4 regions of the Rhodococcus sp. NPDC060086 genome follow, and region 4 is predicted to be linked to each of the others. Evidence: riboswitches for the same ligand, from Rfam matches in the RefSeq annotation. Region 4 holds a riboswitch; each other region holds the start of a gene.
What was found. Region 4 has a riboswitch for S-adenosylmethionine ahead of ACFWB0_RS19770 (aminotransferase class V-fold PLP-dependent enzyme). Riboswitches for the same ligand answer to the same signal wherever they lie in the genome.
Positions count from the first base shown of each region.

Region 1: another riboswitch for S-adenosylmethionine. It lies ahead of ACFWB0_RS05530 (ABC transporter substrate-binding protein); the one in region 4 lies ahead of ACFWB0_RS19770 (aminotransferase class V-fold PLP-dependent enzyme).
Region 2: another riboswitch for S-adenosylmethionine. It lies ahead of ACFWB0_RS12885 (homoserine O-acetyltransferase); the one in region 4 lies ahead of ACFWB0_RS19770 (aminotransferase class V-fold PLP-dependent enzyme).
Region 3: another riboswitch for S-adenosylmethionine. It lies ahead of ACFWB0_RS05490 (amino acid ABC transporter permease); the one in region 4 lies ahead of ACFWB0_RS19770 (aminotransferase class V-fold PLP-dependent enzyme).

Region 1 is NZ_JBHWWZ010000005.1:138,589-146,057, forward strand. Features, by position in the region: gene ACFWB0_RS05525 (NADH:flavin oxidoreductase/NADH oxidase) at 1-368, opposite strand, end outside; SAM riboswitch class I at 506-600, shown strand; gene ACFWB0_RS05530 (ABC transporter substrate-binding protein) at 878-2,446, shown strand; gene ACFWB0_RS05535 (ABC transporter permease) at 2,449-3,474, shown strand; gene ACFWB0_RS05540 (ABC transporter permease) at 3,467-4,363, shown strand; gene ACFWB0_RS05545 (dipeptide ABC transporter ATP-binding protein) at 4,360-5,967, shown strand; gene ACFWB0_RS05550 (LLM class flavin-dependent oxidoreductase) at 5,957-7,066, shown strand; gene ACFWB0_RS05555 (NtaA/DmoA family FMN-dependent monooxygenase) at 7,074-7,469, shown strand, end outside.
Region 2 is NZ_JBHWWZ010000018.1:57,167-64,635, reverse strand. Features, by position in the region: gene ACFWB0_RS12910 (rhodanese-like domain-containing protein) at 1-127, shown strand, start outside; gene ACFWB0_RS12905 (RsiV family protein) at 199-1,008, shown strand; gene ACFWB0_RS12900 (tRNA (cytidine(34)-2'-O)-methyltransferase) at 1,048-1,512, opposite strand; gene ACFWB0_RS12895 (bifunctional methylenetetrahydrofolate dehydrogenase/methenyltetrahydrofolate cyclohydrolase) at 1,599-2,453, shown strand; gene ACFWB0_RS12890 (DUF3017 domain-containing protein) at 2,463-2,747, shown strand; gene ACFWB0_RS12885 (homoserine O-acetyltransferase) at 2,760-3,887, opposite strand; SAM riboswitch class IV at 3,925-4,039, opposite strand; gene ACFWB0_RS12880 (exodeoxyribonuclease III) at 4,266-5,069, shown strand; gene trpS (tryptophan--tRNA ligase) at 5,126-6,175, shown strand; gene yhjD (inner membrane protein YhjD) at 6,195-7,250, shown strand; gene ACFWB0_RS12865 (NAD(P)-dependent alcohol dehydrogenase) at 7,337-7,469, shown strand, end outside.
Region 3 is NZ_JBHWWZ010000005.1:124,680-132,148, forward strand. Features, by position in the region: gene ACFWB0_RS05455 (bacterial proteasome activator family protein) at 1-332, opposite strand, end outside; gene ACFWB0_RS05460 (cysteine desulfurase-like protein) at 486-1,685, shown strand; gene ACFWB0_RS05465 (NAD(P)H-quinone oxidoreductase) at 1,699-2,685, opposite strand; gene ACFWB0_RS05470 (MarR family winged helix-turn-helix transcriptional regulator) at 2,796-3,266, shown strand; tRNA gene ACFWB0_RS05475 (tRNA-Ser) at 3,294-3,381, shown strand; gene ACFWB0_RS05480 (SDR family NAD(P)-dependent oxidoreductase) at 3,508-4,341, shown strand; gene ACFWB0_RS05485 (DUF222 domain-containing protein) at 4,418-5,650, opposite strand; SAM riboswitch class I at 5,871-5,963, shown strand; gene ACFWB0_RS05490 (amino acid ABC transporter permease) at 6,164-7,135, shown strand; gene ACFWB0_RS05495 (amino acid ABC transporter ATP-binding protein) at 7,132-7,469, shown strand, end outside.
Region 4 is NZ_JBHWWZ010000042.1:19,706-27,174, forward strand. Features, by position in the region: gene ACFWB0_RS19750 (crotonase/enoyl-CoA hydratase family protein) at 1-312, opposite strand, end outside; gene ACFWB0_RS19755 (YbaK/EbsC family protein) at 417-890, shown strand; gene ACFWB0_RS19760 (hypothetical protein) at 911-1,489, opposite strand; gene ACFWB0_RS19765 (putative leader peptide) at 1,547-1,639, opposite strand; gene ACFWB0_RS19770 (aminotransferase class V-fold PLP-dependent enzyme) at 1,691-3,001, opposite strand; SAM riboswitch class IV at 3,072-3,188, opposite strand; gene ACFWB0_RS19775 (Pls/PosA family non-ribosomal peptide synthetase) at 3,432-7,340, shown strand; gene ACFWB0_RS19780 (M1 family metallopeptidase) at 7,337-7,469, shown strand, end outside.

The DNA.
Region 1 (7,469 bases), on a different contig from region 4:
ATCGACGCTTTGCGTCCCGCGTGAGTGAGCTGGATGCCGGCGTGGGTGCCGCGCTCGTGAACGAAGTCGACGATGCGAGACCATGCGCGAGTCTGTTCGTCGTTCCACAGCCCGGTGTCCTGCGGACTGATCCGCCCGCCCGGTGTGACGGCGGTGGCCTCGGCGACCACCGCACCGAACCCTCCGGCCGCGCGGGCACCGAGGTGGGTGAGGTGCCAGTCGCCGGGCACCCCGTCGACCGCGGAGTACTGGCACATCGGGGACAGCCAGATGCGGTTACCGAAGGTCACCTCGCGCAGTGCCAGGGGCTCGAACAGGATTTGGGCCGATGTGGCGGTGTCGAGTGTGGATTCGGTTCGAACGGTCATGAATCGGCCTCGCGGGGGGTCGGGTGCGCAGTCGCGGATTCGGTGACGATAGTGGCTACTGCTGCAGCCTCATAAGACTTTCGATCACCGTGAGGGGAACGGTTCATCCGGGGATCGGGAATGTCTAGCATCGACAACGACCATCCAGAGCGACCGAGAGACCTGGCTCGACGACGTCGCAGCAACCCCCTGCATCCGCAGGTGAGGGTGCTACCGCCGGGAACGATGGAGGACTGTTCATGACGCACGAAGATGTCGTGGTGACGTGGTCGTGCCTGCACGTCGACCTGTGCCGGCACAGTGCCGACATCTGTTGACGGTCGACCCGTCCAACCCTCATCCGTCGGCATCGCTCCGGTTCGATGCTGCCGCTGTCATGTAGAGATCGCTGTCATGTAGAGACCGCTGTCATGTAGAGACCGCTGTCATGTAGAGACCACGGAGTTCAGGTGTCCTTCTCGTTCATTCATGCATCCCGTCGTGTGATTCCGGTAGTGGGTGTCGCTGCGATGCTGGTCGTCGGGTTGTCCGCGTGCGGATCAGAGTCGGCCGTCACGCAGGGTGGTGGTACCCCGCAGGCAGGGGGCACGCTCAGGTACGGCCTGTCGCAGGCTCCCACGTGCGCCGATCCCGCGCAGGCCGGCAGCAACCAGACCATCTACGCCGCTCGTCAGGTCGTCGACTCACTCACAGATCAAGACCCCGAGACCGGGCAGATCACGCCGTGGCTCGCCGAGAGTTGGGACGTCAACGAGGACTCCACACAATTCACCTTCCACTTGAAGAAGGGGGTGACCTTCAGCGACGGAACCTCTTTCACCGCTGAATCGGTGCGGGGCAACTTCGATTCCATCGTGAATACTCTCGGCGGGGTCAAGGCTCCGCAGGCCACCGGGTACCTCGCCGGTTACACCGGCACCACCGTGATCGACGAGCACACGGCCAGGGTCGATTTCTCGGCGCCCAACGCGCCGTTCCTCCAGGCCACCTCGACTCATCAACTCGGGTTCCTCTCTGCCGAGGACGTCGCGAAGAGCGCTGAGGAACGGTGTGCAGGCGAGTTGTCCGGCACGGGACCGTTCACGTATGAGGACTACCAGCAGGACCGGTCGGCAACGCTCGTCAAGCGCGCCGGATATGCCTGGGGATCGGAGGTCTTCGCGCACGACGGTGAGGCCTACCTCGACCGGATCGAATTCACCATCGTTCCCGAGTCCGGTGTTCGCACAGGTTCTCTTGCGTCCGGTCAGCTCGACGCGGTCTCCGATGCTCTTCCTCAGGATGCCCCGCAGATCGAAGGTGTCGGTGGCCGCATTCTCACCACGCCGAATCCCGGTCTCCCGTTCGGTTTCCAGCCCAATGTGAGCAGCGGCGTGCTCTCCGATCCCGCCGTCCGTAGCGCACTGATCCCTGCGATCAACCGCACCGAACTCGTCGACACGGTTCTCGGCCCCGACTTCGAGCCCGCGACAAGCGCCCTCGCCTCGGTGACACCCGGGTACCTCGCGGTGGACGCGGTCACCTACGACCCCGATGCGGCGGCGAGGATCCTCGACGACGCCGGATGGATTCCGGGCGAAGACGGTATCCGCGTCAAGGACGGGGAGAGGTTGAGTTTCTCGGTGCTGTTCAGCTCGGTGTTCGCCGGGAACCAGGCGATTCTCGAACTCGTCCAGCAGCAACTGCGGGAGGTGGGTGTAGACCTGCAACTCGATCTGGTGTCGACGCCAGAGACCACCGCCCGACAGAACACCGGAGACTACGACACGACGTACTACAACAGCACACGCGCCGATGGCGACATCCTGCGCACAGCGTTCGGTACCGAGGGCCGGAACCTCAACCAGCGTGGTCCGATCCCGGAACTCGACGACGTCCTCGCAGTACAGCTCACCGCGACCGATCCGGCGACCCGTAACGGCTACATCGAGGAGGCTCAGCAGCTCGTGATCGACAACGCCCTGTTCATTCCGACGGTCGAGTTGTCGCAGGCGATCGGTGCCGGACCGAAGGTGCAAGATCTGAAGTTCGAAGCGTCGGCACGCCTGCAGTTCTTCGACACCTGGCTCAGCGAGTAATCATGTTCGGCTACCTCGCTTCCCGCTTCCTCCAGGCCGTCGGCGTGCTGTGGGCTGCATTCACCGTTTCGTTCGGCGTGCTGTTCCTTCTACCGTCCGACCCGGTGAGTGTGATGGCCGGCTCCGACAACGGAACACCGGTCGACGCTGCCGCAATCGAGCAGCTGCAGGCGCGTTACGGCCTGGATCAGCCGGTGTGGGTTCAGTACTGGAATGCTCTGAGCAATGCAGTCCGGGGTGATTTCGGTATCTCCATCTCCACCGGCAGGCCGGTGACGGAGGCGATCGCCGACGCGTTGCCGAGCACCCTCGCCCTCGCGTCGTTCGCGCTGGTGTTGGCGGTGACATTCGGTACTGTGGTCGCCTTCTTCGCCACCTACACGCGTATCGGCTGGTTGCGGAACGTCTTGTTCTCGCTGCCTCCATTGGGTGTAGCTGTGCCCACATTCTGGATGGGACTCGTTCTGCTCCAATTGTTCTCGTTCCGTGTAAAGCTGTTCCCGGCGTTCGGTGAAGGTGGCATCGAGCATCTGTTACTTCCCGCGATCACACTTGCGCTGCCGACCGGTGCAGTCATCGCGCAGGTGCTTGCGGTGAGCCTGCAGACCACGGCGCGTCAGCCGTACATCGAGGCTGCCAGAGCGAAGGGGGCATCGAGGTGGCGCGTCCAGACGCGACACGCTCTGCGGCTGTCCAGCATCCCGGCCTTCACGATCGCCGGCGTGATCGTCGGCAATCTGATCGCAGGATCGGTTGTCGTGGAGACGGTCTTCTCCCGTGCGGGTCTCGGGCGCCTGACGCAGATGTCCGTGATGGCCCAGGACATTCCGGTGGTACTGGGCATCGTGGTGTTCGGTTCGGTCGTGTTCGTGATCGTCAACCTCGTTGTGGACCTGTTCTACCCTCTGATCGATCCGCGGATCGTCGATGGAAGACGCGGTGCCTCGGAGCGTGGCGAATCGGTACGTGGTGGGGCAGAAACGGACCCGGCGATCGACAAGGATCCGAAAGTGAGTGCCCATGTCTGACACATTGATTCGAGAGCCGGTTCGAGCCGGTTCCCCGGTCCGGGTAGCGACACCCGCGAAACCATCCGCCCTCCGCAGCGCGGTGAGAACCGTGCGGCGCAACTGGGTCGTGGTGATCTCCGCCGCCGTGCTGCTGATCGCCATCGGGTTCGCAGTGTTCCCGTCGTTCTTCGCGTCCGGCGACCCCCTGCAGGGCGTGCCCGCCGACAAACTGCAGGGACCGAGTCTCGCGCATTGGTTCGGCACCGACAACATCGGCCGAGACGTCTACACCCGAGTCGTGCACGGCGCGGCACTGTCGTTGACCGCGACACTGGTTGCAGTGGGCATCGCCATCGTGATCGGCTCGCTCATCGGCCTGCTCTCCGGTGCAGCCGGCGGCCTCGTCGATGCGGTTCTCATGCGGATCGTCGATGTGCTGCTGTCCATCCCCGCTTTGCTGCTTTCGCTCGCCTTGGTCACGGCTCTCGGCTTCGGCACTCTCAATGTTGCGATCGCCGTGGGTATCGGGCTTGTCGCGAACTTCGCCCGCGTCATGCGTTCGGAGGTCCTGCGGGTGCGTCACGCCTTGTATGTCGAAGCAGCTTTCGCCTCCGGTGTCCGCTGGCATACCGTGCTGATCCGCCATGTGCTGCGCAACGCGTACGCTCCGGTGATCGCGCTGGCAGCGGTGGAATTCGGAATGGCGGTCCTGGCCGTGTCGTCCCTGAGTTTCCTCGGGTTCGGTGCAGTTCCACCCACCCCCGAATGGGGTTTCCTGATCTCCGAGGGTCGCAACTATCTGGCCACCGCGTGGTGGATGACGACCTTGCCCGGTCTCGTCATCGTCGCCGTCGTTCTGGCTGCACACCGCATCGGTCATGCCGTCGACGATCGGAGTGGCCGATGAGCACACTTACCGCACCGCTTCTCGAAGTCGACGATCTGCGCGTCGCCTATGGCAGCGACGACGACCCGGTCGTGGCAGTCGACGGTGTCGGATTCACGGTCGCCCGCGGCGAAGTGGTCGCTGTGGTCGGAGAATCCGGTTCGGGTAAGTCGACGACCGCGCACGCCATCATCGGTCTGCTCTCCGGTAGTGGACGCGTGGTGGGCGGCACCGTCACGTTCGACGGGCAGCGCCTCGACACACTGCCGGAACGCGCCTTCGAGAAGGTACGAGGTGCGAGAATCGGCTTGGTCCCGCAGGATCCGACGACTTCGCTCAACCCGGTGATCCGGATCGGCGACCAGATTGCGGAGACATTGCGTATCCACGGGCTCGCGGACCGCCGGACCGCGAAACTCGAGGCGCTGCGCATCCTCGAGGAGGCCGGACTCGACAACCCGGAATTGCGAGCGAAGCAGTACCCCCAAGCCCTGTCCGGGGGGCAGCGTCAGCGGGTACTCATCGGGATTGCCCTGGCCTGCGGCCCCGACCTGGTCATCGCCGACGAACCGACGAGCGCACTCGACGTCACCGTGCAGCGACGCATCCTCGATCACCTCGAAGCACGCATTGCCGAGACCGGCACCGCAGTGCTGCTCATCACCCACGATCTGGGTGTGGCGGCCGACCGCGCCGATCGCATCGTCGTCATGCAGAGCGGTCAGGTGGTGGAGTCCGGACCCGCACTGGACGTGCTCGACAACCCGCGACACGAGTACACGCGAGCGCTGCTCGCAGCGGCCCCGAGCCTCACGGATACCGTACGGCCCGACCGCGTGCCGGCTGAACCGCTGCTCACCGTGACCGATGTGTCGAAGACCTTCCGGATCGATCGACGGACTTCGCTCGACGCGGTGCGGAGCGTCTCCTTCGAGGTTCCGCGTGGACGTACATTGTCGCTGGTCGGCGAGTCGGGGTCGGGCAAGTCCACCGTCGCGCGCATAGCGATCCGGCTCGAGACCCCCACCTCGGGCCGGATCCGGTTCGACGGCAACGACATCACAGGGCTTCGGGGACGGAACTTGCGGGCATTGCGCAGGCGGGTCCAGATCGTGCACCAGAATCCGTACGCCTCGCTCAAGCCGAAGCTGAAGATCCGCGACATCGTCGCCGAACCGCTCGGCGCGTTCGGCATCGGCTCGAAAGCCGAGCGGGCGATGCGCGTCGCCGAACTCCTCGACCAGGTCGCCCTGTCGACTGCGCACCTCGATCGCACACCGGCAGAACTGCCCGGTGGGCAACGGCAGCGAGTGGCGATCGCGCGTGCCATCGCACTGCACCCGGAGCTGCTGGTGCTCGACGAGCCTGTTTCGGCGCTCGATGTGTCCGTCCAAGCGCAGATCCTCGACCTGCTCACCGACCTGCAGAACGAGCTCGGGCTCAGTTACCTGTTCATCTCGCACGACCTGGCAGTGGTTCGGCAGATCAGCGACACCGTCGCGGTGATGCGATCCGGTGAGGTCGTGGAATTCGGCACCACCACAGATATTTTCGACAACCCACAGCACGAGTACACCCGAGTGCTGCTCGATGCTATCCCCGGGAAGGTTCGGCATGTCCGATAGTTCACAGTTCTTGTTGGCCATCGAGTTCGCGGGCACCGGTGCTCATCCGAGTTCCTGGCGCCGCGACGACTCCCGTGCCGAAGACCTCTTCGTCGCCCGCTACTGGGTCGACCTCGTCGGAAGTGCCGATCGTGCAGGCGTCGATCTCGCTTTCCTTCCGGACGACTTCGGCGTGGCGTCGACAGGAAGCGAAGTACGTGGCCGCCTCGAAGCGGTCGGCATCGCGGCACGGCTGAGTGCCGCCACCTCGCGGATCGGTCTGGTTCCCACCGCGACCGTCACTCATACCGAACCGTTCCATCTTGCCAAGGCGATCCAGACGATCAATCACACCACCGCGGGGCGCGCAGGGTGGGAGGTCGCGGTCACCGAGAATTCGGAGGCCACACGGTTGTTCGGTCGCAAGGAGACGCAGCAGGACACCGCCTCGCTGTGGGCGGAGGCGCACGAAGCCGCCGAGGTCACGGCTCGGCTGTGGGACAGCTGGGAGGACGACGCCGAGATCCGCGACGTGGCGACCGGCCGCTTCATCGACCGCGACAAGCTGCACTACATCGACTTCACAGGCGAGTACTTCTCCGTCAAGGGCCCGTCCATCACCCCGCGGTCGCCGCAGGGGCAACCGCTCGTCGCCGCGACCGTCGACGGCGAGGAGTCCTTCGAATTCGCCGTGGCGCGAGCAGATCTCGTACGCATCCGCGTGAAGAGCGCTGAGGAAGCCGCCGCGCTGGCCGTACGTCTTCGCGATGCGGCAGGTAGTCGTCCGATCCGGGTATTGCTCGATGTGGATGTTCTCCTCGCCGCCGACGAGGACGCCGCAGTGGCGGCTCTCGCAACGCTCGACGGTTGGACCGGCCAGACATACACGCCGGACACGGTGTTCTACCGTGGCGGCCCGGACGGGCTTCGCGAACTGATCGAGAGCCTGCAGGGTGTCGACGGCGTGACCCTCCGGCCCCTTGCGCTCGCATCGACCGTGCACCGGCTGGTCGACGATGTACTGCCCGCCCTTCGCCCCACCGCGGCGCCGACGCGGGGAACGCTGCGCGAGCGCCTGGGCCTGGGCCTGCCCGCCAACCGCTATGTCACGTCGAACTGAAGGAACGATGACCTTGTCCGGAAACGAAATCCGCAAGCAGATCCATCTGGCCGCCCATTTCCCGGGGGTCAACAACACCACCGTCTGGGCCGACCCCGAATCCAGGAGTCAGGTCGATTTCTCGTCGTTCGTGCACCTCGCCGAGACGGCGGAGCGCGGCAAGTTCGACTTCTTCTTCCTGGCCGAGGGATTGCGTCTGCGTGAACACCGCGGCCGTATACATGATCTCGACGTCGTCGGTCGTCCCGACACCCTCACTGTGCTCGAGGCTCTCGCCGGAGCCACCACCCACCTCGGGCTGGCCGGCACGATCAACACCACATTCAACGAACCGTACGAACTGGCCAAACAGTTCGCGACGCTCGACCACCTCTCCGACGGCCGGGCAGCCTGGAACCTGGTG
Region 2 (7,469 bases), on a different contig from region 4:
TGCGGTCGGTGGACGTAGCCTGCAGGCCGCCGACTACCTGTCCGGTCGTGGAATCAACGCTGTGTCCGTCGCGGGTGGCACCGACGGCTGGCAGCAGTCGGGCCGTCCCGTCGAGAGCGGCGCGTAACCCCGACTGGCCGGAGGTGCGCGACGCCTGGTCTCCCGCCTGTTGCACCTCTCGCGTGTTACACCTGACCGATGAATGATCGTCGTCTCTCCGCCGTTGTCGGTGCCTGCGGCGTGGTTGTCGTGGTGCTCACGGGTTGTAGCACCGAGAGCGGTACTGCCGTGGCCGAATCCTCGACGGCCACCCCGTCGGCGGCCCCGTCGACTGTCGAGCGCACCACAACCGCCACCACTACGACCGAAACCGAAACCGAAACAAAAACAGGATCCGACCCGTACCGCGCCGAGGCGCTCCTCGTGTCCGGATCGACCGACCGCGTCGACTACGACGTCGAGATACCCCAGATCAGCGGTGGGGACCCAGCGGTCGTTGCCGAGTTCAATGAGTCGATGCGCGCCGCGCTGCAGAATCTGATCGACGGCCCGGGGACCGAGCGCTACACACTCGCGACCGGCACGCACGAGGTGACCCGGATCGGTGAGCGCGTCGTCGCGGGGCTGCTCGTCACGTCATACAACATGAACCCGCCGGGAGCTCACCCGACGGCGATAGAGTCCACGGTGGTCGTGAACACCGATAACGCCGCTCCCATCACGCTGCAGGACCTGTTCCCAGACCTGCAGGCCGGACTGAACCGGTTGTCCGAGCACTCGGCGCTGCTCCTACCGGAGACCCCAGCGGGCCCGGACTACGTCGCAGAGGGCATCGCACCCGAGGAGATCAACTTCTCCAACTGGCTTCCGACGCCCGAGGGCATGGAGGTTCATTTCGGCGACTACCAAGTGGGTCCGCACGCCATCGGACTGGTCACCGTCACCGTCCCGTGGGACGAGCTCGCGGACGTCATGGATCCCGAGATCCTGCGGGTGGTCAGCAGCTGACAGTCGGTCAGGCCGAGCCCCGCTGTTCAGACCGCGTGTTCAGACCGCGCCGTCGAACCCGTGCTGGCGCCACGCCTCGTATGCCACCACTGCGGCGGCGTTCGACAGGTTCAGCGATCGCCGTCCGGGCAGCATCGGAATGCGCACCTGCATCGTGATGTGGGGGTCGGCGAGCACCTCGTCCGACAGGCCGGTCGGTTCCGGTCCGAAGAGCAGCACGTCGCCGGGCAGGTACTCGATGTCGGTGTAGCCGGTGGTGCCGTGTGCCGTGAACGCGAAGACACGTTCCGGCCGCAGGGCCTCCCACGCTGTGGCCAGATCGGCGTGCACCGTCACCGAGGCCAGGTCGTGATAGTCGAGACCGGCCCGGCGCAGCTTCGGTTCGGACAGGTCGAAACCGAGCGGACCCACGAGGTGCAGTTCGGCACCGGTCGCGGCGACCATCCTGATCGCGTTGCCGGTATTCGGGGGGATACGAGGTTCGTGGAACATCACTCGGAACACTCGAACCAGCTTGCCAGAAGCGACGAGCAGGCTCATCCGCCCGGTCGCCACACGAGGTTCGGCGGTCGCCTGGAACAATGGTGGCCGTGACTGCGACCCTTCTGGACGGCAAAGCAACCCGCGACGAAATCTTCGAGGACCTGTTGGTCCGTGTGGCCGCGCTGAAGGACAAGGGCATCACGCCCGGCCTCGGCACGATCCTGGTGGGCGACGACCCCGGATCGGCAGCGTATGTGCGCGGCAAACACAACGACTGCGCCAAGGTCGGCATCACCTCCATCCGCAAGGATCTGCCCGCCGACATCACCCAGGAGCAGCTCGAAGCGGCGATCGACGAACTCAACGCCGACCCCGCATGCACCGGTTACATCGTGCAGTTGCCGCTACCCAAGCACCTCGATGAGAACGCCGCGCTCGAGCGCATCGACCCCGCCAAGGATGCCGACGGGCTGCATCCCGTCAACCTCGGACGTCTCGTCCTCGGCAAGGAAGCGGCGTTGCCGTGCACCCCACGCGGGATCGTGCACCTGCTGCGCCGCTATGAGGTACCGATCAACGGTGCCCATGTGGTGGTCATCGGCCGCGGTGTGACCGTGGGTCGCCCGATCGGACTGCTGCTGACCCGCCGCAGTGAGAACGCCACCGTGACGCTGTGCCACACCGGCACCCGAGACCTCGCCGCCGAGGTGAAGCGCGCCGACATCATCGTCGCTGCCGCAGGCGTCCCCGGTCTCATCACCGCCGACATGGTCAAGCCCGGTGCAGCCGTGCTCGATGTGGGCGTCTCACGCACGGACGACGGACTCCGCGGCGACGTCGCCGCGGACGTTCGCGACGTCGCAGGGTTCTTCTCCCCGAACCCCGGCGGTGTCGGGCCACTCACCCGTGCGTTCCTGCTGACCAACGTCGTCGAACGCGCCGAGCACGACGCCGGCCTCTAGTCACACGACATGGACAGTTCGGTGCGAATCACACGACTGAACCTGCCGCTGCTGGCGGTCACCCTGGTGATCGCTGCAGCGGTGGTCCTCGTACTCGCCGATCGCTGGCGCCGAGGAGCCTTCGTGTTCGGCGGTGCGATGATCCTGGCGGGGATCCTCAGGTGGGCTCTCGACTCGGATCAGGTGGGAGTGCTCGCGGTACGCGGCAAACGCTTCGACGTGGCTGCGATGCTCGCCATGGGCGGAGCGATCGTCACTCTGGCAGTCTCGATCGACCCGCTGGGTACGGGTTAGGACACACGGGACTCAGGAGCCCGCCAGCTCCATCAGCTCGACGAGCAGCTTCGCGACTGCATCGGCCTCGGTGAGGAAGCCGTCGTGTCCGTCGCGTGACTCGAGAACGCGCAACCCATCGCAGTGGGGAAGCCCGTCGGCGATCTCCTGCTGCAACCGGATCGGGTAGAGCCGGTCGGAATCGACGCCCGCGACGATGGTCGGCACATGTGTGCGGCCCAGTGCAGCCTCGATACCGCCGCGACCGCGGCCCACGTCGTGCCGGTTCATGGCGTCGCTGAGCACCACGTAGGTCCCGGGGTCGAACCGGGAGACGAGTTTCGTCGCCTGGTGGTCGAGATAGCTCTGCACTGCGTAGCGTCCGTCGCGCCACGGATTCTCGTCGCCCTGAGGCAGATTCGCGAACCGTGAGTCGAGCTCTTCCTCGCTGCGATACGACAGGTGGGCCATGCGGCGAGCGATGCCCAAACCGGCTTCCGGTCGGCGGCCGCTCGCGTAGTAGTTGCCGCCCTGCCAGTCCGGATCCGCCGTGATGGCAGCGATCTGGGTGCTCTGGACACCGATCTGGTCGGCGGTCGCGCGGGCACCTACTGCGAGGACCAGCGCAGACCGCACTCGGTTCGGATGGGTGACGATCCACTCGAGCGAGCGCATACCACCCATCGAGCCACCGGTCACGGCAGCCAACGTGTCGATGCCGAGGGCGTCGAGAAGTGCAGCTTCCGCGGTGATCTGATCGCGGATGGTGATCCGGGGGAATCGTGCACCCCACGGCTTTCCGTCGGGCGCGGTGCTTCCCGGTCCGGTGGTGCCCTGGCATCCGCCGAGGACGTTCGTGGCCACTACGCACCAGCGGTCGGTGTCGATCGGGGCGCCGGGTCCGACCATGCCGGACCACCAACCGGGTGACGGATGATCCGGTCCGGCGGGTCCGGTGATGTGCGAGTCGCCGGTCAGGGCGTGCTCGACGAGCACGACGTTGTCGCGGGTGGGGGACAGCGCGCCCCATCGCTGGAGTGCAACGGTGACGCCGGGAAGGGTCTCGCCGCTCTCGAGGGTGATGTTGCCGATGTCGACGGTGCCGAGCTGTCCGTCTTCCGCGGGGAGTTCGATCCGCCGACGGTTGGTGCCTGCTGTCAAGATGCGACCGCCTTCGTCAGCATTTTCGAACCTCCCATGAGCCGGCTTGTCGTCTGCGGTGCGCCGACGACCGTGTCCTCACCCGGAGCACCCCACCCTGGCCGGAGGGTTGCCGACCAGCAAGCCGGGGCTTCGCGCTGGCACTCATGACCTCGTCGGAAGTCTAACGGCTGGGTCGTACGACTCGATAGGCGGCTCTCGACCTCCCCCCGAAGGGTGTCGGGCAGCGGGAAAATTTCCGGTCAGTAGTGCTCCACGGGGTCGCGACCGGGGTTACGAACTGCTCGACATTCCGTGAAGAGATGTGAACATGCATGATCGAATGTGTTTCACAAGGAGTGTGACGCTCCACTCGCAATCTCGGATACGGTGTCCGGCGTGTCTCTCACCATCACCACGGTCAACGTCAACGGCGTGCGCGCAGCAGCAGGCAAAGGCCTGCTCGCCTGGCTCGACACCTCGTCCGCGGACATCGTCTGCCTTCAGGAAGTGCGCGCGAGCGAGAAGCAGTTCCACACTGCGATCGCGCCGGCACTGGACGCGGGATGGTGCGTCGTCGGAGCGGAGGCCTCCGCCAAGGGGCGTGCGGGTGTCGCGATCCTGTCGCGAACTCCCGCGGACGCCGTGCGCATCGGTTTCGGCGTCGACGACTTCGGCGACGCAGGTCGCTACATCGAGGCCGACTACCGGGACGTGACGGTCGGCAGCCTGTACCTGCCCACCGGGGAGGCGGACACCCCGAAGCAGGACGAGAAGGAACGCTTCATGAAGGGCTTCGCCGCATACCTGGGGGAGCGCGCGTCGGACGTCGTCGCGGCCGGTCGAGACATGGTTGTGTGCGGCGACTGGAACATCGCCCACACTGAGCGCGACATCAAGAACTGGAAGGGCAACATCAAGAAATCCGGCTTCCTGCCCGGCGAGCGTGCCTGGGTGGACGATCTGCTCGCCACCGGCCGGTGGCGCGACGTCGTGCGCGACCTGCACGGCGACGTCGCAGGCCCCTACTCCTGGTGGTCCTACCGCGGCAAGGCCTTCGACACCGACGCCGGCTGGCGGATCGACTACCACCTCGTCACGCCAGCCCTGGCCGCTCGGGCGACCGACGCGCAGGTGGAGCGCGCTGCGACCTACGCCGACCGCTGGTCGGATCACGCCCCGGTCACCGTCACGTTCGGGTAGGCACATTCACCGACCTCGTTCGGCCTCGGAAACCGATGCGTGAAATTATCGAGGTCATGTCGACTGCAGATCAGAACGCCACAGCGCAGGATGCCCGCCCGGCCGCGCGGCCCCGGGTGCTCTCGGGCATCCAGCCCACCTCGGATTCGTTCCACCTCGGGAACTTCCTCGGTGCGCTGCAGCAGTGGGTTCCCGCGCAGGACGAGAACGACGCCTTCTACTTCATCCCCGATCTGCACGCCATCACCGTGCCGCAGAAGCCGAAGGAACTGCGTAAGCGGGTCCTCGCCGCCGCCGCGCAGCTGCTGGCCGTCGGTATCGACCCGGACCGCTCAGTCCTGTTCGTGCAGAGCCAGGTCCCCGAACACGCCGAGCTGTCCTGGGTCCTCAACTGCCTCACCGGTTTCGGTGAGGCGAGTCGCATGACGCAGTTCAAGGACAAGTCCGCCAAACAGGGTTCCGAGCACGCGAGTGTCGGCCTGTTCACCTACCCGGTCCTCATGGCCGCGGACATTCTGCTCTACCGCGCCCACAGGGTCCCGGTCGGTGAGGACCAGCGGCAGCATCTCGAGCTCACCCGCGACCTCGCGCAGCGCTTCAACAAGCGTTTCGGCAAGACTTTCGTCGTCCCGGAGGCCCAGATCGTCAAGGGAACCGCCAAGATCTACGACCTGCAGGACCCGACGTCGAAGATGAGTAAGTCGGCGGCGACGGAAGCGGGCCTGATCAACCTGCTCGACGACCCGAAGATCTCGGCGAAGAAGATCAAGTCGGCGGTGACCGACAACGACCGTGAGATCCGATTCGATCCGGAGAACAAGGCGGGTGTGAGCAACCTGCTCACCATCCAGTCGGCGCTCTCGGGCCGCTCGATCGACGAACTCGTCGCCGGGTACGAGGGCAAGGGCTACGGCGACCTCAAGGGCGACACCGCAGAGGTGCTCACCGAGTTCGTGACGCCGTTGCGAGCGAAGGTGGACGAGTACCTCGCCGACGAAGCGGAACTGCTCCGGATTCTGTCGAACGGTGCGGATCGGGCACGTGAGGTGGCTTCCCGGACACTCGCGCAGGTCTATGACAAGGTGGGATTCCTACCTCGGAAGTGACCGCGTTAAGGAGCAGCTGATGGTCGGTGCGCCGGACGGCGACAAAGAGCCGAGTTTCCTCGAACGTCAGAGGGCAGCCAGGCCTTGGCTCGACCATCTGGTGCGTTCCGGTATGCGATATCAGGAGAACAAGGGCAGCTACTATGCCGCGGGGCTCACATACTTCACGGTCCTCGCGATCGTCCCGATCATCATGGTCGCGTTCTCCATTGCGGGTTTCATCCTTGCCGGCCGACCGGAGATGCTGCAGCAGATCAGCGACACGATCGCCGAGAACATCCCCGGTGAACTCGGCGGAACCGTCCAGGGAATCATCGAGTCCGCGATAGATTCTCGCGGCGCGGTGGGCGTGATCGGTCTGATCACGGCGTCGTATGCCGGCCTGGGTTGGATGGCGAACCTGCGCAATGCTCTCACCGCAATGTGGGATCATCCGCGTGAGACGGGAAACTTCTTCGTCGTCAAGCTCCGCGATGCCGGCGCGCTGATCAGCCTGGGCCTGGCGATGGTCGTGTCGCTGGGGTTGTCCGCGGTCAGCAGTGGACCGGTGATGCGGTGGATCGTGGAGTTCCTGAACATCGAGAACATCGTCGGCGTGGGTGTGCTGCTGCGTATCGCTGCGCTCCTCATCGCGGTAGCCGCCACGAGTGCGGTGTTCACGTGGGTCATCGCCCGCCTGCCGCGCGAACCGGTCCCGTTCCGCAGTGCGATCCTGGCCGGCGTGATCGCGGGCATCGGATTCGAGATCCTCAAACAGGTCGGTTCGATCTACCTCGGGAGTGTCCTCCAAGGCCCTGCGGGTGTCGCGTTCGGTCCGATCCTGGGCATCCTCGTGTTCGGCAACATCACCGCGCAGCTCGTGTTGTTCTGCACTGCGTTCGCCGCGTCGACGAAGGCGAGCCTCGCGCTCGCGTACATTCCCGCACCGGATCCCGCAGTGATCACGCCGCGTGTCCATGTCCAGGAGGGGCCCGGGATACGGGGCGGACTTGCTCTGCTGGGTGTGGGTGTGCTCGGTGGCGCGCTCGTCGGCGCACGGGCACGCCGCAGCGGTGCCGGGCGCGCACGCCACTGACCGGGTTCCCCGAACAGATGTGAACAGCGGGTGTGGATTCACCCAGAAGACCGGCCACCGTCCGCGTTCTGTCGTAAAGTCCGGACATGAGAGCGCTCCAATACACCGCTGTCGGTTCTGAGCCTGTCGTCGTCGAGATTCCCACTCCGGCACCCGGCCCTGGCGAGATTCTGCTGAAGGTCACTGCTGCCGGACTGTGCCACTCCGACATCTTCGTGA
Region 3 (7,469 bases), on a different contig from region 4:
CGCTCGAGTTCGTCGCGCAATTCGGGCGCGAGGCCCTGCTCGAGTTCCTGGATCGACGAGTGATGGATTTCCTTGAGCCGGGCACGGCTCGCATCGTCGAGGGGAGCGGCCTTCACTTCTTCGAGCAGTTGCTTGATCATCGTGCCGATTCGCATGACCTTCGCGGGCTGCTCGACCATGTCGGACAGGGTTTCGCCGGATCCCGCCTCGCCTGCGGGGGCCTCCTCATCGGAACGAGGCATTCCGCCTTGTCCCTCGTCGCCTCGAGGAACGCGGACGGGCCGGCCGTCCGGGCCGATCACCAGAACATCGTCATTCTCGGGATGCGTCATGGGTCAATTCTGGCCTCTCCCGGCGATCGCTGCGGCGCCGACCCGATCGATGAGCGGAATGTCCGCGATTTCCCTGTCCGAGGGCCCCGACCGGTCGAGCATTGCCCGGGAGTGCGCAACCGCCGATTGACTCCAAGATTTAGAGTGTCTGCCATGGCTTACGACGTTGCCCGGATTCGGGGGTTGATCCCCTCGCTCGGCGACGGTTGGATCCACCTCGATCCTCAGGCCGGCATGCAGATCCCCGACGCGGTGTCGCGCACCGTGTCGACGGCGTTCCGAAATGCTGCAGGATCTGCGGCCGGCCGGCATATCTCGAACCGTCGAAGCGCAGGGATTCTCGACGATGCACGCACCGCTATCGCCGACGTCGTAGGCGGCGACCCAGCTGCCGTCGTCCTCGGACCGAGTCGCGCGGTGCTGCTCGCCTGGTTGGCCGAATCACTGAGCCCGCGGCTCGGGCTCGGCACCGGCATGGTCCTCTCACGCCTCGACGACGAAGCGAACGTGGCGCCATGGCTGCGGGTGGCGAGCCGTTACGGCGCGCAGGTGCGATGGGCCGAAGTCGAGATCGAGACGTGCGACATGCCGGCCTGGCAATACGAGGAACTGATCACCCCGACGACGCGCCTGGTCGCGTTGTCGGCGGCCTCGTCGATCGTGGGATCAGCGCCCGACGTCCGTGCGGTATCCGACCTCATCCACGACGTGGGCGGTCTCATGGTCGTCGACGCCGCAGGCGCCGCGCCGTACGCACACCTCGACATGTCCGATCTCGGCGCCGACATCGTCACCATCGACGCGGCCGCCTGGGGTGGACCTCAGATCGGGGCGTTGGTCTTCGCCGATCCCGCGCATCTCGACCGGGTTCCCGCGATGTCGCTCGACGCACAGGCGCGCGGACCGGAACGCCTCGAAGTGGGTGGCCATCAGTATGCGTTGCTCGCAGGCGTCACCACGTCGATCGACTTCCTGGCCGCCCTCGACGACGAGGCCACAGGCACCCGGCGGGAGCGGCTCGAGGTGTCCATCAGCTCGATGCAGCATTATCAGGACAAGCTCTTCGACCGGCTCCTTCGCCAACTCGACAGCCTCAGCGGCGTCATGGTGTTCGGGCGGGCGTCGAGCCGGGTGCCCACGATCAGCTTCACGATCGACGGTGTGCCCGCAGACAAGATCGCCGCGCACCTCGCAGATCGCCGCATCGCGACCGTCGCGAGTGCGCGCGGAACGAGCCGATTGCTCGACTCGCTGGGAGTGAGCGACGAGGGCGGCGCTGTCAGCGTCGGCCTCGCGCCCTACACCACAGCATTCGAGATCGACCAGCTCGTCCGCGAACTCCGCAACTTCTGAGCGGGCAGCTCGTCTACCTGCGGTCGATCTTCAGTACCACCTTGCCCACCGTCTCGGGGGAGTCGAGCAGTTCGTGGGCCTTGGCTGCTTCCGTGATCGGAAGTTCGGCGTGCACGATGGGCTGAACCTTGCCCTCGGCGACCAGCGGCCAGAGGTGTTCTTGGACGGCAGCAACGATGGTGCTCTTACCCGACTTGCCGGTGTCGGGTCGGCCGCGCAGACCTGTTGCGGTGACGTGGCCGCGCTTGGCGAGCAGCTTGCCGAGATTCAACTCGCCCTTGGCGCCGCCCTGCATCCCGATCACCACCAGCGTGCCGTCGGGTGCGAGGACGTCGATGTTCCGCGACAGGTATGCCGCACCCATGTTGTCGAGGACCACATTTGCGCCGCCGTAGGCTTTCTTCACCTCGACGACGAAATCTTGGTTGCGATAGTCGATCGCCAGATCGGCGCCCAGCTCGCGGCAGCGGTCGAGCTTGCCGGCGGACGCCGTGACCACCACCGTGGCGCCCAGCGCCTTGCCGACCTGGATGGCGTGTGTACCGATGCCACCGCCGCCACCGTGCACGAGCAGGACATCTCCGCGGCCCAGACCTGCGCCCATCACGACGTTCGACCACACCGTGCACGCGACCTCGGGCAGCGACGCTGCCGCCGCGAGGTCCATGCCTTCGGGTACCGGAAGCAACTGCGAAGCGGGAACCACGACCTGTTCCGCGTATCCGCCGCCGGTGAGCAGCGCGCAGACCCGATCGCCGATCTTCCAGCCCGACACTCCCTCACCGAGCTCGGCGATCACACCGGAACACTCGAGCCCGAGGATCTCGCTCGCGCCAGGGGGCGGCGGATACAGACCCCGGCGCTGCAGAAGGTCGGCTCGATTGACCGCGGTAGCGGCGACATCGACGAGAACCTGGCCGGGACCGAGCTCGGGGTCCGGCTGCTCGATCCACTGGAGAACTTCGGGCCCACCGGGTTCGGTGGCGACGATTGCGTGCATGACGTCGACGCTATCGTGACCGGCTCGCGATATGGCAATGACTCGCGCACCGCTGCTCCCGGAATACCTGGCGGTAACTTTTCGCTCATGTCCGTGATTACACTTCCCGCGTGACCGGCGAACATGACACACCGAACTGGCTGACCGCGGAGGAACAGAACGCGTGGCGGCGGTATATGGACGGCAACAGCCGGCTCATGGAAGTGCTCAATCGAAATCTGCACGATCAGCATGGGCTGTCTCTCGCCGAATACCGGATCCTGGTCATGCTGACCGAAGCCGAAGAGGGCTCGGTGCGAATGAGTGAACTGGCCGACGGCGTGTTGTCGTCCCGCAGTCGCCTCACTCACCAGATCCGGCGGATGGAGTCGGACGGAATGGTCGTCCGGAGTTCGTGCCCCGACGACGGTCGTGGCGTGCTCGCCACGATTACCGATGAGGGCCGCCGTCGCCTCGCGGAGGCTGCTCCCACCCACGTCGACGACGTGCGCACCAACCTCATCGACCTGCTCAGCAAGAGCGAGTTGGCCACGCTCGCTCGCATCTTTGCGCGCGTCGACGGAGCCCTCGCCGACAAGTAGCTCAGTGATGAGGTTAGGATTTGGCACGGAAGCGTGGCAGAGCGGCCGAATGCACTCGCCTTGAAAGCGAGCGTCGTGAGAGCGACCGGGGGTTCAAATCCCTCCGCTTCCGCCAGAGCCCCTCACCTGTTCACGCAGGTGAGGGGTTTTTCTGTGCGCTCGAATGGTTGTGTAGAGCCCCTTGAAATGCCATTCTTTGGTGGGAGAATTGCACTTCTGACACTCGGCGCAAGGAGATTCGATGGCTTTGACCAATGACGAATTCGCCCGGCAGTACGGACCGTGGGGGCTGGTGGTCGGGGCCTCCGAAGGTGTCGGAGAGGCCTTCGCGCACACCCTCGCCGAACGCGGGGTCAATGTCGTCCTGCTCTCGCGACGCAAACCGAACCTCGACGCCCTCGCTGCGACCCTCCGCGAGCGCCACGGTGTGGAGACCAGGGTGCTCGCGGTCGATCTTTCCGAATCCGATGCGGTGTCGCGCATCGTCGACGGGACGGTCGGGTTGGAGGTCGGAATCGTGTTGTACGGCGCTGGAGCGGATTCTTCGCCGGCCCCGTTCCTCTCGCGTCCTGTCGAGTCCGCGCTCGCGATGGTTCAGCGCAATTGCGTCACCTCGATGGCGGTGGCACATCACTTCGGAGCGGCCATGGTCGAGCGAGGGCGGGGAGGCATCATTCTCGTGACGTCCGGATCCGGTTTGCGTGGCTGCTCGAACATGGTGGCCTACTCCGCGTCGAAGGCATTCGACCTCGTGATGGGTGAGAGCCTGTGGGCCGAGTTCAATCCGGAAGGTGTGGACGTGTTGTCGCTGGTACTCAGCCGGACCGATACTCCGGCATTGCGTCGGTTGATGCTTGCGATGGGGCAGATAGACAGCCTCGACACACCGGTTCCGGGTGCGACGAGCCCCGAAGAGACTGTTGCTCGCGCTCTCGAGAATTTGGACAAGGGGCCGACGTATCTGGTGGGGGAGAAGCTTGCGCAGTCGGAGCAGTATTTCTCCACGATGACGCGGAACGAAGGTGTTCGTGTCATGGCCGAAGCCACGCGATCGCTCAACACCGCGGCCGAGTAGGCAAACGAAACGCAGCCACCGCTGCCAGGGCACACGGGTGCCCTGGTGACGGTGGCTGTATTCGTTGATCTGTAGGTCAGGCGACCAGATCCGGCCTGCTCCCCGGGATCGGCGTGCGGAACACATCCACACTCGAGGGAGGGATGAATTGCGGCCGACGGTGTTCGGTCATCTCGACTTCCCAGTCGGTGTGATGCATCAACCTGTGGTGATGTCCGCACAGCAACACCAGATTGTCGAGGTCGGTGTCGCCGCCGTCGACCCAATGATGAATGTGGTGCGCATCGGCCCACGCCGGGGGCGTTGAACACCCGGGGAAGGCACATCCGCCATCTCTGACGGCCAGCGCTCGACGTTGCGCCGTCGTCGCAGTCCGGTGCGTCCGCCCGTGTGCCAGCGGCACGCCGTGTTCGTCGAGCAGGATCCGGGTGACCTGGCAATCGCACGCGAGCATCCGGGCGGCGTCGATCGACAACGGCCCGGCCCAGGGCTCGGTCGCATACCCATGCTCGGGGGAGTTCGCGAACAGTTCCTTCACCGCAGTGTTCGTCGTCAGATCTTTGATCGACGCGGTGACCGTGACGTGCGGTTTCACGCCGCCCTCGACGGGGACGAGGCCGGCGGCTTCGACGAACTGCAGGAGTTGATCGAACGCGTCGGCGTTGCGCTTCGACGCCGGCCGATCATCTTTGATGCCGTTTATCTCGGGCCTCGGCGCGGAAAGTGGGGAGAGTAGATGACGCAGGCGGGCACCGGTGACGGCGTCGAACTCGCCTGTGATGACGACTCGGCCGTGCCAGGTGGTGGAGACGAACAGTTCGTTGCGTGAGGAGTCTTCGCCCGGTGGCGGTCCGTCGCCGGTGTTGTAGAGGTGTTCGAGTCGGCGGATCAGGGCCCGCACGGTCGCTTTCGTGGCGACCTTGTCGGAGGCGTGCTCGATCAGGATGTCGCGGGCTTTCTCGAAGTCGCAGGGGTTCATGGTGCGGGGGTAGTGCTGGCAGAAGTAGGCGATCTGCCGCGCTTTCTCCGCGTCCAGTAGGCCGGAGGAATAGGCTTCGCGTACTTCCGGTTCCAGTCGCAGTAGCCGTGCCAGTGTTTCGATGCGGTGGCATTCACCGAGTTCGAGGTTGGTGGCGGCACACAACCAGTGGGCGGGGCTGCGGTGGCCGTGTTCTTTGACGGTGTCGCGTTCGATCATCGCGATCATCAGATCGACGCGGTGTACCTGCCAGGTATGGATTTCGGCGGAGACAGCGAGTGTCTCGGCCATGAGTTGTGTGTTGTCGAGTTTCCAGAGGTCCCCACCCATGATCGAACTATATCGAACTGACATTCGATTCGCAAGGGAATTGGCACATGTATTCGATATCGACCGCGATGGCCTCAGCTCCAACTCGGGGGTGCGGTAGAGGCTTCCGACCGGCGGAGAATTCGGATCAGTGCGATTCTAATTGCGTACCAACGTAATTCAACGGACTGCAACAGTGGTCAGCTATTGACCATATGTCCGAATGGCCTTACAGTTCGAGGCGCCATCCAGAGCGACCGAGAGACCTGGCTCGATGACGTCGCAGCAACCCCCCGCTTTCGGGTGCGGGTGCTACCGCCCGGACCGATGGAGGTCGGAGATGACTAGCAGTATCGAGCGCGCTTCGTGGCGCCGCAGGCACATCGATCTGCGTCGCGGCGCGTCGTCGCGTTGTTGCTGAACGTCACCAACAACGCCGTTGCGCGTGTGCCGCATCGAAACCGGTTGCGGAATAACTACTTCCATTCTCCGTGAAACGCATGTTTCGATGTCTCCTGTCCGCAGGAGGTCGGCGTGAGCGCGCCGACCGATATCCGTACCACCGACCCGGCCCCTGAGCGCACGGACGACGCAGACCTGGTGGTGGCCCGGACCTGGCACCCGTGGCGATGGGTGACCAGCGCCGCGGTACTGATCGTCGTTGCGCAGTTCATTCACGGCCTCGCCACCAACCCCGGCTGGGACTGGCCGACCTTCGCTCGATACTTCACGGCGGAATCGGTTCTCTCTGCCCTGTGGATGACGATCAAGCTCACCCTGTGGGGAACCCTCCTCGGATTCGCGCTCGGCGTGCTCCTCGCGGTCGGTAGGTTGTCGAACAATCCAGTACTGCAGGTAATTGCGTGGACCTACATCTGGGCGTTCCGATCCATCCCGCTGATCGTGCAGCTCCTCTTCTGGTTCAACATCGCGTATCTCTACCAAACCATGTCGGTCGGAATACCGTTCGGGCCCGGATTCTTCGAATTCGAGGTCTCAGGAGTGATCTCGGGCTTCACGGCCGCGGTGATCGGCCTTGCACTCCACCAGGCTGCGTACTCGGCGGAGATCATCCGCGCCGGCATCATCTCCGTCGACCACGGGCAGATCGAAGCGGCCAACGCGCTCGGTATCCCGCGGCTGCGTCAGTTCTTCCGGATCGTGTTGCCGCAAGCGATGCGCTCGATCCTGCCGAATGCAGCCAACGAGGTCATCAGCCTGTTCAAGGGCACATCCATCGTCTCGACGATGGCGATCGCCGAGCTGTTCTACCAGGTACAGGTCATTTTCGGTCGCAGCGGGCGCGTAGTGCCGCTGCTCATGGTCGCGACCGTGTGGTACATCATCCTCACCACGGTGTTGTCCATCGTGCAGTACTACATCGAGCGGCACTATGCGCGCGGCTCGGCCCGCGAGTTGCCTCTCACTCCGTGGCAGAAAGTCGTCACGAAATACCGCGAGATCCGCGACACCGGTGTCGGTGCACCCCGAGGAGCAACCCGATGACCGCCGCCGAACAGCGGACCGACTACGCCGTCGACGTGCGGGGAGTCCATAAATCCTTCGGATCGCTGAAGGTGCTCGAGGGCGTGGATCTGAAGGTCCGCAAGGGTGAGGTGACAGTCATTCTCGGCCCGTCGGGATCGGGGAAGTCCACGCTGCTGCGCACTCTCAATCACCTCGAGAAGGTCGACCGCGGCACCATCCGCATCGACGGTGAACTCGTCGGCTACCGTCGTCGCGGCGACAAACTGCATGAACTGCGCACCCGCGACATTCTCCGTCAGCGGGCCCGGATCGGGTTCGTGTTCCAGAACTTCAATCTCTTCCCGCACCTGAC
Region 4 (7,469 bases):
CGCACCCTGCATGCGCTTGACCATCGCGTGGAAGTCGGTGCGCGGCTTGGCCTGTGCCTTGTCTGCGAGCACGGATCCCAGATCGCCTGCCATGGCGGGAAGGTCGAGCCCGTAGGAGAAGTTTTTACCGGAGCCGGTGAGGACAACGGCGCGGACCTCGGGGTCGGCGTCGAGTTGCGCGAAGATCTCCGGCAATTCCGACCAGAAGTCCGGTCCCATCGCATTACCTTTACCCGGGCCGATGAGCGTGACCTGGGCTACGTGTTCGGTGCGCTCGACGGTGAACGCCTTCCAGCTGGATGAATCAGTCATTACTCGACAGTAATATCTGGGCGAGGAAAGCGCACCAAGCTTCCGATCACGCCGATCCTTGTGGATCCGGTCACAGCAGTCACCGGTTTTCATAGGGTGGCATCATGCCCAGGCCACTGCATCCGAATGCCGCCAGAGTTGCCGACACACTCATCGCCCGGGGCCACCACGGCTTGATCACCACGCAGTCGGCTCCCGCACACACCGCCGATGAGGCAGCGGCGGCAGTGCGAGCCGACGTCGGCGCCATCGTCGAGGCTCTCGTGTTCCTCCTCGACGACGAGCCGGTACTGCTTCTGGTCTCGGGCGCCCACCGGGTGTCGCCCGAGCGCACCGGCAGTCGGTTGGGCGGCACCCTCGCTCCCGCATCCGACGACATGGTCGCCGAAGTCACCGGGCAGCAACTCGGCGGCGTCGCCCCGCTCGGGCATCCCACCAACCTTCCGACCTACGTCGATACTGCGCTGGCGGGATACCCCGAACTGTGGGCATCAGGAGGGTGCCCGGGCACTCTCTTCCGCACCTCGTACACCGAACTCCTACGCGTGACCGCGGGAATCGACGTCGAGGTCGACTAGACGAGAATGCGCCAGGCAGGTCAGGATGCGAGCGCGGCACCTCGGCCGTCGACGTACCTGCGACCGATCTCCGCCGCCCACGGCGAAATCTCGACCAGGCCGAGGGTACGAAGCCACGGCAGGGTTCCGTCGATGATGTTGTCGACGGTGACGCGGCCGGCCACCGGAATCAACGTGACACCGTCGGCCACCTTCACCGCGTGAATGTCGGCGATCAGACCGGCCAGTCCGCGCGGAGTGCCGACATAGGACAGACCACTCGCTCCCCCGCCGTTCCTGCGCCATGCTTCCTGGGCCCGACGACGGGCGGCACGCGCTTCGACGTCGACGATCACTTCGAGATCGACCAGCACGGTGAGAGAGTCGGGATCGCGACCCTCCGCGGCAGCCTCGGCTCGTACCCGATCGCGGATCTTGCGCGCTTCGCGCAGATCGGCAGCACGCACCCGAACGACCGTGCGCGGAGCAGCACTGAGGTCGAGCGATCCTCCCCCGTCACGATCGACGGTGAGATCGGCCCACACATCAGGGCCCGGCCCCTCGTCGAATTCCACTGCGACGCGCAAGGATCCAATTGATTGAAAACTACTGTAGGACATGAGAATTCCTCTCGATATGCCGAATACGGCATCGAAAAACGGGAAACGGGAACCTCATCAGTCCATACAGATGCAGGAGGCCGTACGGCACAGATCGACGTGACGGCGGCACCACTGCGCCGCTGCCTCGGCCGAACTCCATACTGCCATGCGCGAAATCCTACTGAGCTTGTGTGGAATTGTCGATCGCTACGGTGACCGTCAGACGCATTCCGCCGCACCGTCGCCCGACTGCGTGAGACCGGGCCGGGTCTCCGGCGACGGACTCCAGGCTCCATCGGACTTGGTGTACGACCAGGACGGCCCATCTTCCACCAGCTGCCGAAGCGCTGCGAGCAGACGGTCGACGTCTGCGGAAGAGCTTCCCAGACCCAAAGATGCGCGCACCGCACCGCCGGGAAGTCCGACGCGGGAGAGCAACGGGTGGGCACAGAAACGACCGTCACGAACCCCGATACCGTGTTCGGCCGAGAGATACGCGGCAACCTCACCGGGCGCGAAGCCCTCGACGCCGAACGTGACGATACCGACGCAGTCCGCCGAATCATCCCACAGGCGAAGAATTTCCACGCCGTTGACGTCGCGTAGACCGTCGATGAGCTGCGAACACAGCAGCTCCTCGTGACGGGCGGCGGCCTCGGCATCATGCGCCGCGAGGGTGTCGCATGCGGCGGCGATCGCCGCGACCCCCAGCACATTCGGAGAACCGGCTTCGTGACGGGCGGGGGCACACGCCCACTCGGTGTGGTCGAGGGAAACCTCGCGCACCGCACCGCCGCCGGCAAGGTACGGCTCCGCCGCATCGAGCCAGTCGCGCCGCCCGACGAGCACGCCGGCACCGAACGGCGCGTACAGCTTGTGCCCCGAGAACGCGAGGTAGTCGACGCCGGACTCAGCGAGATCGATGCGGCGATGCGGGGCCAGCTGGGCACCGTCGACGAAGATCCGCGCACCACACGCGTGAGCGAGATCGGCGAGTTCCGCGATCGGCAGAACCTCACCGGTGACATTGGATGCTCCGGTCACCGCGAGCAGGGCCGCCGGCGCACGCTCGAGCTCCACGGCGATCCGCCACACGGTCTCGGAGATCGAATCCGCAGCTTCGACAACACGAGTGCTCTTCCACGGCAACAGGTTCGCATGATGCTCGATGTCGAGTACCACTACGTCGCCGGGTACCGCACCGGCGAGCAGGTTGATCGAATCCGTGGTGTTGCGGGTGAACACCACCACCTGATCCTCGTCGGCTCCGACGAAACGGGAGACCGACGCACGCGAATCCTCGTAGCTCGCGGTGCTGATGCGCGACGCATAGCCCGCGCCGCGGTGCACGCTGGCGTAGAACGGCAACAGTTCGGAGATCCGGTCCGTCACGCTCGCCAGAGCAGGAGCACTCGCCGCATAATCGAAGTTCGCGTACGTGCAGGTGCCGCCCTGCACGAGAGGAACCTGCACGTCACAACCCGACACGCGAGCAAACGGAGCGATACAGGTGGTGGTGGCAACAGTCATGACGAATTTCCCTCGTGTATCAGGGACCCGTCGGTGATCGCCACGACGAAGGTGATTCGCTCGCCGGCGGAGTCCGCGCTTGCTGCGCCCAGGTTCGGAACGTCAGCCAGGTCGTCACCCGGAGCACCCCACCGCGGTGGAGGGTTGCCGACCAGCGAGCCGGGGCTTGATGCTGGTACTCATGACCTGCCGAAGACAATGACACCGGGCACACTTCGTGTCAAGTCGAGCGTCCGAGCGCGGCCGAGGAGCCGCTCCTGAGCAGAGCCGAGTTTCTCCTTCTGACCTGCAAAGAAACCACCGCCGTGCTTTGCTCTGAAGCGCGACACCGCACACGCCCACCTCGCCCACTGCCCCACCGAAAGTTCATCTGCCGTCCACCTTCACCTGAGATAAACCGGATCGCCCCACCGAGTAGAAGGACAGCGGATTGTCTGCTCAACACCCGCCCACACCCGACGACACGTCGCTCGTCCCCGAGATCTTCCTGCGCGGATCACACGCACCCGCGCCACGCACACTCGTCGACGTGCTGCGCGCCACCGCCGAGTCGCATCCGCACGCTCCCGCGATCGACGACGGCACCACGCTGCTCGACTACTCCGAACTCCTCGACCTGGTATTCGTGGGAGCCCGCGGCCTCGCGGAGGCCGGCGTAGGCGCCGGCGATCGTGTCGGGGTGCGCATGTCGTCGGGGTCCAAGGACCTCTACGTCACCATCCTGTCCGTCCTCGCGGCGGGCGCCGCCTACGTCCCCGTGGACGCCGACGATCCCGACGAACGCGCCGAACTCGTCTTCTCCGAGGCAAAGGTCACCGCGATCGTCACCGATGCGGGCATCGGTCCCGGCACCGCACCACCGGCCGACGAACCGGACGTGCGCGAACCGACACTCGACGACGACGCATGGATCATCTTCACCTCCGGTTCCACCGGCACCCCCAAGGGTGTTGCCGTCACACACCGCAACGCCGCAGCCTTCGTCGACGCCGAAGCCAACCTGTTCTGCCGGGACGAACCGCTCGGCCCCCGCGACCGGGTACTCGCAGGCCTGTCCGTCGCCTTCGACGCGTCGTGCGAGGAGATGTGGCTGGCCTGGCGGCACGGCTCATGTCTCGTTCCGGCGCCGCGGTCACTGGTTCGCTCGGGCATGGACCTCGGCCCGTGGTTGGTCTCCCGCAACATCAACGTCGTCTCCACGGTCCCGACCCTCGCCGCGATGTGGCCGGGGGAAGCACTCGAAGCGGTACGTCTGCTCATCTTCGGAGGGGAGGCCTGCCCACCCGACCTCGCCGAGCGCCTCGCCGTTCCGGGTCGCGAAGTGTGGAACACCTACGGCCCCACCGAGGCCACTGTGGTCGCATGCGCCGCGATCATGGACGGAACCGGACCCATCCGCATCGGCCTGCCACTCGACGGCTGGGATCTCGCCGTCGTCGACAGCGAAGGCATTCCCGTCGCCGAAGGGCAGACCGGTGAGCTCGTGATCGGCGGCGTCGGACTCGCACGCTACCTGGACCCGGCGAAGGACGCCGAGAAGTACGCGCCCATGCCGACCCTCGGCTGGGACCGCGCCTACCGCAGCGGTGACCTCGTCGTCCTCGACAGCGCCGGACTACTCTTCCAGGGCCGCGCCGACGACCAGGTCAAGATCGGCGGGCGACGCATCGAGCTCGGCGAGGTCGACAACGCCCTGCAGAACCTGCCCGGAGTCGCAGGCGGTGCATGCGCGGTCCGTAAGACCTCCGCCGGAAGTTCGATCCTCGTCGGCTACATCGCCTCCACCGATCCTCATTTCGACGTCGCGTCTGCCCACGATCTGCTGTCCGAACAGCTCCCCGCTGCCCTCGTGCCGCGTCTCGCGCTCGTCGACGAGCTGCCCACGCGCACGTCCGGGAAGGTCGATCGCAACGCGTTGCCGTGGCCGCTGCCCGGCGCCGACGCCGACTCCGTGGAAGCGCTCGGCCTCCCCCCGACCGCGGAATGGGTCGCGGGGCTGTGGTCGTCACTGCTCGGCGCCCGAATCGAGGGTCTCGACGACGATTTCTTCGAACTCGGCGGAGGTTCCCTGTCCGCCGCACAACTCGTCACCGCACTGCGTGAGCGTTATCCCGAGATGACGGTTGCCGAACTCTACGACCGACCCCGGCTCGGATCCCTCGCCACCTATCTCGACGAACTCGCCCCGACCGAGACCGCGGCTCCGCGCGAGGTCGCCCCCGTATCGCGGGGGGCACAGTTCCTGCAGCTCGCCGCGACCGTGCCGCTCATGACGTTGACGGGCCTCCACTGGATCACCTGGCTCGCGATTCTGAACAACATCATCGCGACGGTCACCGATGTGCCGTGGACCGTGACCTTGTCGTGGTGGTGGGTCGCCGTCGGAATCGTCGTGTTCCTCTCTCCGCTCGGCCGGATGAGCACCGCGGTGCTGGGCGCCCGGACCCTCCTCCGCGGACTGACACCCGGCAGTTATCCCCGCGGTGGCTCGGTCCACCTGCGTTTGTGGACCGCCCAGCGGTTGTCGGAGGCGTCCGGTGCGACCAACCTGTCGGGAGCGCCCTGGATGCGTCAGTATGCGCGGGCGCTGGGCGCGAAGATCGGCCACGGAGTCGACCTGCACACCCTCCCCCCGGTCACCGGCATGCTCGAACTCGGCGACGGCTGCTCGATCGAACCCGAAGTGGACCTGTCGGGGTACTGGGTGGACGGCGACGTCGTCCACATCGGGAGTATCCGCATCGGGGCGGGCGCGTCGATCGGTGCGCGCTCGTTCCTCGCCCCCGGTTCGCGCGTCGGCAAGAACGCCGAGGTCGAGGCCGGGTCGGCGGTGTTCGGCCGGGTCAAGGCGAGCCAGCACTGGGCCGGTTCGCCCGCGCGGAAGACCGGAAAGGCCGAACCGCAGTGGCCGTCGGAAGACCCACCCCGCGGATCCCGTTGGGTTCCCATCTTCGGCGTGACGTCGATCCTCCTCGCAGGACTTCCGATCATGTCAATCGGCGCCGGTGTCGCGCTGCTCGTCTGGTGGGTGAAGGACACCTCGAGCGTGACCGAGGCCGTGGTCCGTTCCCTTGCGATGCTGCCCGCCGGTGGAATTCTCACCATGGCCGTGTTCGCAGTACTCACCCTGATCACCGTGCGACTGTTGTCGATCGGCATGACCGAAGGCTGGCATCCGGTCCGAAGCCGTGTCGGATGGCAGGTGTGGGCCACCGAACGTCTGATGGATTCGTCGCGCACGTTCCTGTTCCCGCTCTACGCGTCGATGCTCACCCCGATCTGGCTGCGGCTGCTCGGCGCCGATATCGGCAAGGACGTCGAGGCATCAACGGTGCTCATGGTTCCGAAGTTCACCAAGGTCGCGGACGGCGCGTTCCTCGCCGACGACACCATGGTCGCCTCGTACGAACTCGGCGGAGGCTGGCTGTACATATCGCATGCCAAGGTCGGAAAGCGGGCGTTCCTCGGAAACTCGGGCATGGCAGCGCCCGGTCGTCGCGTGCCCAAACACGGTCTGGTCGCGGTCCTCTCGGCCGCACCGGAGAAGGCGAAGTCGGGGTCTTCGTGGCTCGGCAGTCCCCCGGTACGGTTGCGCCGGTCCTCCGGCGGATCCGATTCGAGTCGCACGTTCGAGCCATCGTTGAAGCTCAAGATCGCGCGCGGGGCCGTCGAGACCTTCCGGCTCGTTCCGATGGTGGTCACGTTCGGCATCGGGCTGCTGGTCCTGTTCTCCCTCAACTCCATTGCCGTCCATTTCGGCTACCCGGCGGCGGCACTGGTGAGCGGCCTCGTGTTGATGGCTGCCGGTGCGGTCGCATGCATCGTCACCATCGCTGCGAAGTGGACAATCGTCGGACGCATCGGGAAAGAAGAGCACCCGCTGTGGAGTTCGTTCGTGTGGCGCAACGAAGTGTCCGATACCTTCGTCGAGATGGTTGCCGCGCCGTGGTTCGGTCAGGCGACCCCCGGCACCGCCGTGATGAACCTGTGGTTGCGTGGCCTCGGAGCGAAGATCGGCCGCGGTGTGTGGTGTGAAAGTTACTGGTTGCCGGAGGCCGATCTCGTGACTTTGGGCCCCGGCGCGACGGTGGAGAGGGGGTGCGTGGTTCAAACCCACCTGTTCCATGATCGGATCATGGCCATGGACACCGTGACCCTCGAAGCCGGCGCCACGCTCGGCCCGCAATGTGTCGCGTTGCCCGCATCGGGGCTCGGCGCCGGCGCCACAGTCGGACCTGCGTCCCTCGTGATGCGCGGCGACGTGGTTCCCCCTTCCACTCGGTGGCAGGGCAATCCGATCGCGCCATGGTCCCGGCCGGGCGAGTGGTCACCGCGATGAAGCCCCTCAAACCGGCGAAGCCCGTGGCCCCGACCGGGCCCGATCGCCCCCTCGACCCGTACCTCCCCCAGAGCGGGAACCGTGGCTATCGCGTGTCGCGGTACGAACTGGACCTGACATACAAGGTGA